One region of the Streptomyces sp. NPDC004609 genome, then DNA from elsewhere that is predicted to be linked to it. Evidence: riboswitches for the same ligand, from Rfam matches in the RefSeq annotation. Region 1 holds a riboswitch; each other region holds the start of a gene.
The links. A riboswitch is a leader RNA that binds a small molecule or an ion and turns the genes downstream of it on or off. The one in region 1 is predicted to bind thiamine pyrophosphate.
Positions count from the first base shown of each region.

Region 1 (2,260 bases):
GCGAGCGCGATCAGCGCCATCACTCCGCGCATCCGCCCCACCAGCACCACCGCCAGCGCGAAGATCCCCGCGAGCACCGCCATCGGGACCTTGCGGTTCACATCGATCACGGAGTACTGGAGATCGCGGGGCGCGTCGGGGGCGTACGCCACCACCACTCCCTGCCCCTTCTCCAGCTGCCGTGACGCGTCGGGCTGGATGATCTCGGTGAAGGTGCGTCCCTTGTCCTTGCCGCTGGTGACCTCGATCGTCGCCTTCTTGCAGTCGCCCTGTTGGGCGTTGACCGCCTCGCGCCCCTGGGGAGTGCCGGTGTCGCCCGTGGGCGGGACCTGCGCGACGTTCACGTCCTTGCAGTCGACGGTGTCGACCCGCGTGACCGTCCCCTGCTGGGTCTGGCGGTCGAAGCCCACACCGGTGCGCTCATGGCCGGGCGCGGAGCCGGGCCAGAGGACCACCAGACCCACGGCGACCGCGGTGGCGAAGGGAATCAGCACCGCGGCGATGACCTTGCGCAGATGCCGGGAGACGGGGGCCGCCGGGCCGTGGCCGTGGGTGTGGCCGTGGACGTGCCCGTCGGGCTCGGACGGCTCCTGTCGCCGGGGGGGCTGCGAAGGTCCGTGCGGCTGCTGGGGGTCGGACGGTGAAGAGGTCACCGGCCGATCATCGCAAGAACGGACGGGGGCACCCTGTTCAGCACGCCAGACATGACGCTAGCGTGGTGGCACCTTTGCACACGCGGGAGCTCGGAGCACCGGGCTGAGAGGGCGCTGATCGCCGTACGACCCGTCTGGCCAACGCCAGTACGCCGTCTGCGGAAACCGCTGCGTCGACCGCCGAACCTGTTACCGGGTAATGCCGGCGTAGGGAGTAGGTCTCATGACCGTTCAGGATGCACGCACGCCTGCCGCCGACCGGAACGCAGACCGGGCCGCCGGGTCCGGCGAGCGCAAGCCGGGCTGGCACAAGGGATATGTCGAGGGCTCACGCCCCGACCTCCGGGTGCCGGTCCGTCACGTGCACCTCACCAACGGGACGGATGTGACGCTGTACGACACATCCGGTCCGTACACCGACCCCACCGTCGAGACCGATGTACGCCGCGGCCTGCCGCCGCTACGGGAGCACTGGATCACCGGGCGCGGAGACACCGAGGAGTACGCGGGCCGTCCCGTGCGCCCCGAGGACGACGGGATCAAGCACACATCGCCGCGTGGCGGGCTCAGGAACCTCGACGCGGTCTTCCCCGGCCGTCCGCGCCAGCCCCGCCGGGGCCGTGACGGGCGGGCGGTGACCCAGCTCGCCTATGCCCGACGGGGCGAGATCACCCCGGAGATGGAGTACGCGGCCATCCGGGAGAACGTTTCCCCCGAGGTCGTACGGGAGGAGATCGCCGCAGGCCGCGCGGTGCTGCCGGCCAACGTCAACCACCCGGAGATCGAGCCGATGATCATCGGCAAGCGGTTCCTGGTGAAGGTCAACGCCAACATCGGCAACTCCGCCGTCACCTCCTCCATCGAGGAGGAGGTCGAGAAGATGACCTGGGCGACCCGCTGGGGAGCCGACACGGTGATGGACCTGTCGACGGGCCGCAACATCCACACCACCCGCGAGTGGGTCCTGCGCAACTCGCCCGTGCCGATCGGCACCGTCCCGCTCTACCAGGCCCTGGAGAAGGTCGACGGCAGGGCCGAGGAGCTGAGCTGGGAGGTCTACAAGGACACGGTGATCGAACAGGCCGAGCAGGGCGTCGACTACATGACCGTCCACGCCGGAGTGCTGCTGCGCTACGTCCCGCTCACCGCCCGCCGCAAGACGGGGATCGTCTCGCGCGGCGGCTCGATCATGGCGGCCTGGTGTCTGGCGCACCACAGGGAATCGTTCCTGTACGAGAACTTCGAGGAACTGTGCGAGATCCTCGCCGCCTACGACGTGACGTACTCGCTCGGGGACGGACTGCGGCCCGGTTCGATCGCGGACGCCAACGACGAGGCGCAGTTCGCGGAGTTGCGGACGCTCGGGGAACTCAACCGGATCGCCAAGCGTTTCCAGGTTCAGACGATGATCGAAGGCCCCGGTCACGTCCCGATGCACAAGATCAAGGAGAACATCGACCTCCAGCAGGAGATCTGCGAGGAGGCCCCCTTCTACACGCTCGGCCCGCTCACGACGGATGTGGCCCCCGCGTACGACCACATCACCTCCGGCATCGGAGCGGCGATGATCGCCTGGTGGGGCACGGCCATGCTCTGCTACGTCACTC
Region 1 covers NZ_JBIALS010000005.1:98,952-101,211, reverse strand. Annotated here, with positions in the region: gene ACFYT4_RS06625 (YibE/F family protein) at 1-653, opposite strand, end outside; TPP riboswitch at 726-884, shown strand; gene thiC (phosphomethylpyrimidine synthase ThiC) at 877-2,260, shown strand, end outside.

Region 2 (2,260 bases), on a different contig from region 1:
GACGAGCTCCCCGCTCTCGCGCGGCACCAGATAGACGGAGCTGCCGCGCACCACGGCCCGGACGGTCCTGGACAGGAAGGGAGCGTGCGCGGGGGGCACGGTCAGCCGCAGCACCTGCCCCTTCACAGGGCGCACGGGCGGGAGGACGTCGTCCGGGACCCCGGCGAGCCGTCCGCTGAGGCTGCCACCCGCGAGCACGACCTGGCCGGCGGTCAGCTCCCGGCCGTCGGTGAGGGCGACTCCACTCGCCCGGTCGCGTTCGACGAGGAGCCGGTCCGCCCAGCCGCGCCACAGCGTCACCCCGGCCCGCTCACAGGCCGTGACCAGTGCGGACGCGAGCCGCCGTGGGTCGACCTGGTGGTCGCCGTCGACCCGCAGACCGCCGCGCACACCGGGTGCGAGCATGGGTTCGAGACGGCGGCACTCCCGGCCGGTCAGCCACTCCGACTCCAGACCGGAGCGGCGCTGAAGCGCGTGGAGCTCGCGGAGATGGGCCCGGTCGTCGGCGTCGAGCGCGACGGCCAGGGTGCCGCAGGCGCGGTAGCCGATGCCCCGGCCGCTCGCCTCCTCCAGCTCCGCGGCGAAGGCGGGGTAGCGGCGGGCGGACTCCACATTGAGAGCCAGCAGGGTCTGTTCGCCGTAGTGGAGTTCGGTGACCGCCGCGAGCATTCCGGCGGCCACGTGCGCGGCTCCGCCACCGGGTTCGGGATCGACGACGGTGACCTTCAGGCCGCGCTGCGCGGTCCGCCACGCCGTGGCCAGCCCGATGATGCCGCCGCCGACGACGAGGACGTCCGGGACACGGGAACCGCGGCCGGGCCCCGGCGAGGAGCGGTGCGGCTCCGGTGGCGCCGGGGCGGTGCCCGCGGGCGGTGCGGGGGGCGCGCTGTCCGGCGGTGGCGCCGGGGCGGGGACGCGCCACCCGGCGGGGCAGGACGGGGACGCCCCGGGCGGCTCGGACGGACCGGAGGTGTGCGACATGGGCGGCGAGCCCCTCCCTTCGCCGGCATGACCCGGATCAGGTTCGTACGGTCGGAGGCCGTCCAGCCTCCCTCTCAGCCCGGTGCGTCCGGACTCCCGCGAGTGCTTTACGGTGGCCACCCTAACCCCAGCCCTCGACTCGCAGTAGACGTGGTGCCGGGCGGCGGCCCCCGCCCGCCGCCGCCCGGGAGGGCGCAGCACGAGGGAGTGAGTCGCCATGGCAAGGTCGCTCGACGGACTGGTGCTCTCCCCGGTCGCGGATCAGGCCCCGGGCCAGGTGGGCACCCGCACCCGGTTCGCGTACCACGAGGAGGAGGGCCGGATCTGGGCCGAGTACGCAGGCGGGGACGTGGTCCGGGGGCATCTGGTGGGCACCCGTGACGGCGACCGGCTCGATTTCCGCTATGTGCAGCTGAAGACGGACGGCACCACCTCGTCGGGGCACTGTGTCTCGACGGTCGTGGAGCTGCCCGACGGGCGGGTGCGCCTTGAGGAGAGCTGGGAGTGGGAGTCACAGCCGGGGCGCGGGACGAGCGTCGTGGAGGAGCGGCGACAGCGCGGCGTGGGCTCCCCGCGGGGCCGTAGCGCGGGGCCGTGAGGGGGAGCCTCTTTTCTGACGGTCCGTCAGGTGCGTAAGGTTGACGGGTGAGCGAGCAGCAGAAACAGCAGCGGACGCGCCGCGTGGTCGTCGTCGGAGCGGGCATGGCCGGTGTGCAGACCGCCGTCGCCCTGCGTGAAGAGGGATTCACCGGCTCCGTCACCGTCATCGGCGCGGAACCCCATCAGCCGTACGACAGGCCACCGCTCTCCAAGGCGATCCTCCTCGGCACGGCGGAGGGATCGGCCTTCGAGGTCGACTTCGAGGAGCTCGCCGTCGAGCTCCGCCTCGGCTGTGAGGCGACCGCGGTGCGCCCGGGCGCGCATGAGCTGGACACCGAGGCCGGGCCCGTCCCGTACGACGTCCTCGTCATCGCGTCCGGTGCGGAACCGATCGGTCTGCCCGGCATCGCGTCCGTGCCCGGGGTCCACCTGCTGCGCACCCTGGACGACGCCGAGCGGCTCCGGCCCGTCCTCGGCACACGGCACGACATCGTGGTCGTCGGCGCGGGCTGGATCGGCGCGGAGTTCGCCACCGCCGCCCGCGGGGCGGGCTGCTCGGTCACGGTCGTCGAGGCCGCGGACCGGCCGCTGGCGGGCGCGCTGCCCGCCGAGGTCACCGCCCCCATGGCCGAGTGGTACGCGGAGTTCGGAACCGAACTGATCACCCATGCGCGCGTGG
Region 2 covers NZ_JBIALS010000026.1:114,276-116,535, reverse strand. Annotated here, with positions in the region: gene thiO (glycine oxidase ThiO) at 1-981, opposite strand, end outside; TPP riboswitch at 979-1,091, opposite strand; gene ACFYT4_RS24575 (hypothetical protein) at 1,199-1,579, shown strand; gene ACFYT4_RS24570 (NAD(P)/FAD-dependent oxidoreductase) at 1,627-2,260, shown strand, end outside.
Region 2: another riboswitch for thiamine pyrophosphate. It lies ahead of thiO (glycine oxidase ThiO); the one in region 1 lies ahead of thiC (phosphomethylpyrimidine synthase ThiC).

Region 3 (2,260 bases), on a different contig from region 1:
ACGCGGCCGGGCTCCGCCACCGCTACTTCACGACGAGCGAGGACCACGACTGAATCCACTGCTCCCGGTTGTCGGCGATCCTGTCGGGCGCGATGGTGCCCGGCTTGTCGACCACGGCCCCGAAGCGGGTGAACAGCTCCGGCAGCTTCGCCCCCTCCACCACCGGGTTGACGAACATGTTCAGCGGCATGTCCTCCTGGAACTTCTTCGAGACCATGAAGTCCAGCAGCGCCTTGCCGCCGTCCTCGTTCTTCGCGCCCTTCAGCAGCCCGGCGAACTCGATCTGACGGAAGCAGGTGCCGGTGGCGACCCCGGTCGGCGCCTCGGCCGGCTGCGGGTCCGAGTAGAGGACCTCGACCGGCGGGCTGGAGGCGTACGAGACGACGAGCGGCCGGTCGCCCTTGGCCTTCCTGCCGCCCGCCGAGCCGGAGAACTCCTCGTTGTACGCCTGCTCCCAGCCGCTGACGACCTTGACGCCGTTCGCCTTGAGCTTCTTCCAGTAGCCCTGCCACCCCCCGGCGTCCGCGCCCTGGGAGGAACCCTCGCCGTAGCGTGCCACCGTGCCGAGGACGAAGCCGAGGCCGGGGGACGACGTGGCGGCGTTCTCGGTCACGAGCAGGTTCTTGTACGCGGGCTTGAGCAGATCGTCGAAGGACTGCGGCGGTGCGAGCTTCCTGTCGGCGAAGTACTTCTTGTCGTAGTTGACGCAGATGTCGCCCGTGTCGACGGGCGTCACCCGGTGCTTGTCGCCGTCGAGTTGCACCGCCCGCGGAATCTCCGCCAGCCCCTTGGCCTCGTACGGGGTGAACAGCCCGTTGTCGAGGGCGCGCGAGAGGAGGGTGTTGTCGACGCCGAAGAAGACATCGCCCTGCGGGGAGCCCTTGGTGAGGATCTCCTTGTTGAGCGCCTCTCCGGCGTCACCGCTCTTGAGCACCTTGACGGTGTAACCGGTTTCCCGGGTGAACTCCTTGAGCACGGAGCCGGACGCGGCGAACGAGTCGTGCGTCACCAGCGTGACGGTCTTCGCCTTCGGTCCTTCGGCTCCGCCGGACGGCGAGTCCTTCGTCTCCCCGCCACAGGCGGTGAGGGTGGTGACGCCGAGCGCGGCGGCCAGCGCGGCGACCGTGATCTTCCTGGTGGTGCTCACTGGATCATTCCTCCTGGGGGTGGCCAGGAAGAGACGCGGCCCTGCCCGGTCCTCTGACGAGAATCCGGGCAGGGCGCAACAGCTTGAGTTACGACCGAACTTCCTACCCAGAATGACCTGGGCAAGGTTCAGAGGGTCTGCGGTCTGATGGGTACCGCACTCTCAGCGCTGTGGCGCTCCCCTGTCGGATGCATGCACGTGTTCGAGCCCAGAGTACAAGGCCGGGAGCGCGCGATGTCAGGTGCGGGTCATTTGTCCGCTCGGGGCGCGTCCGGGCACGGGGTGCCGGTACGAGTGACCGGTACGGGTGGCCCGGTCCGCGGGCCGCACCGTGGGCCGTACCGCGGGCCGGTGCGGTGGCAGAGGCGGTGTGGGGGTGCCGGTACGGGGCCGATCCCGGAGACCGGCCCCGGGGCCGAGGTCAGCGCTCGGTCGCGGCGAGCTGTCCGCACGCCCCGTCGATCTCCTGCCCCCGGGTGTCCCGCACGGTCACCGGTACGCCATGGGCGGCGATCGCCTCGACGAACGCCTTCTCGTCCTCGGGCCGGGACGCGGTCCACTGGGACCCCGGAGTCGGATTGAGCGGGATCAGATTGACGTGGACCCGCTTGCCCTTGAGCAGGCGGCCCAGCAGGTCACCGCGCCAGCCCTGGTCGTTGATGTCGCGGATCAGCGCGTACTCGATGGAGACCCGGCGGCCGGACCGGTCCGCGTACGCCCAGGCGGCGTCCAGGACCTCCCGTACCTTCCAGCGGGTGTTGACCGGAACGAGGGTGTCGCGCAGCTCGTCGTCGGGCGCGTGCAGCGACACGGCGAGACGGCACTTGAAGCCCTCGTCGGCGAAGCGCAGCATCGCGGGCACCAGACCGACCGTCGAGACGGTGATCCCGCGCTGCGAGATGCCGAGCCCGTCCGGCTCGGGATCGGTGAGCCGTTGGATCGCGCCCACGACCCGCTTGTAGTTGGCGAGGGGCTCGCCCATCCCCATGAACACGATGTTCGACAGCCGCGCCGGGCCGCCGGGCACCTCGCCGTCACGCAGCGCGCGCATCCCGTCGACGATCTGGTGCACGATCTCGGCGGTGGACAGATTGCGGTCGAGCCCCGCCTGTC
Region 3 covers NZ_JBIALS010000009.1:38,844-41,103, forward strand. Annotated here, with positions in the region: gene ACFYT4_RS11750 (thiamine ABC transporter substrate binding subunit) at 23-1,147, opposite strand; TPP riboswitch at 1,230-1,340, opposite strand; gene rlmN (23S rRNA (adenine(2503)-C(2))-methyltransferase RlmN) at 1,569-2,260, opposite strand, start outside.
Region 3: another riboswitch for thiamine pyrophosphate. It lies ahead of ACFYT4_RS11750 (thiamine ABC transporter substrate binding subunit); the one in region 1 lies ahead of thiC (phosphomethylpyrimidine synthase ThiC).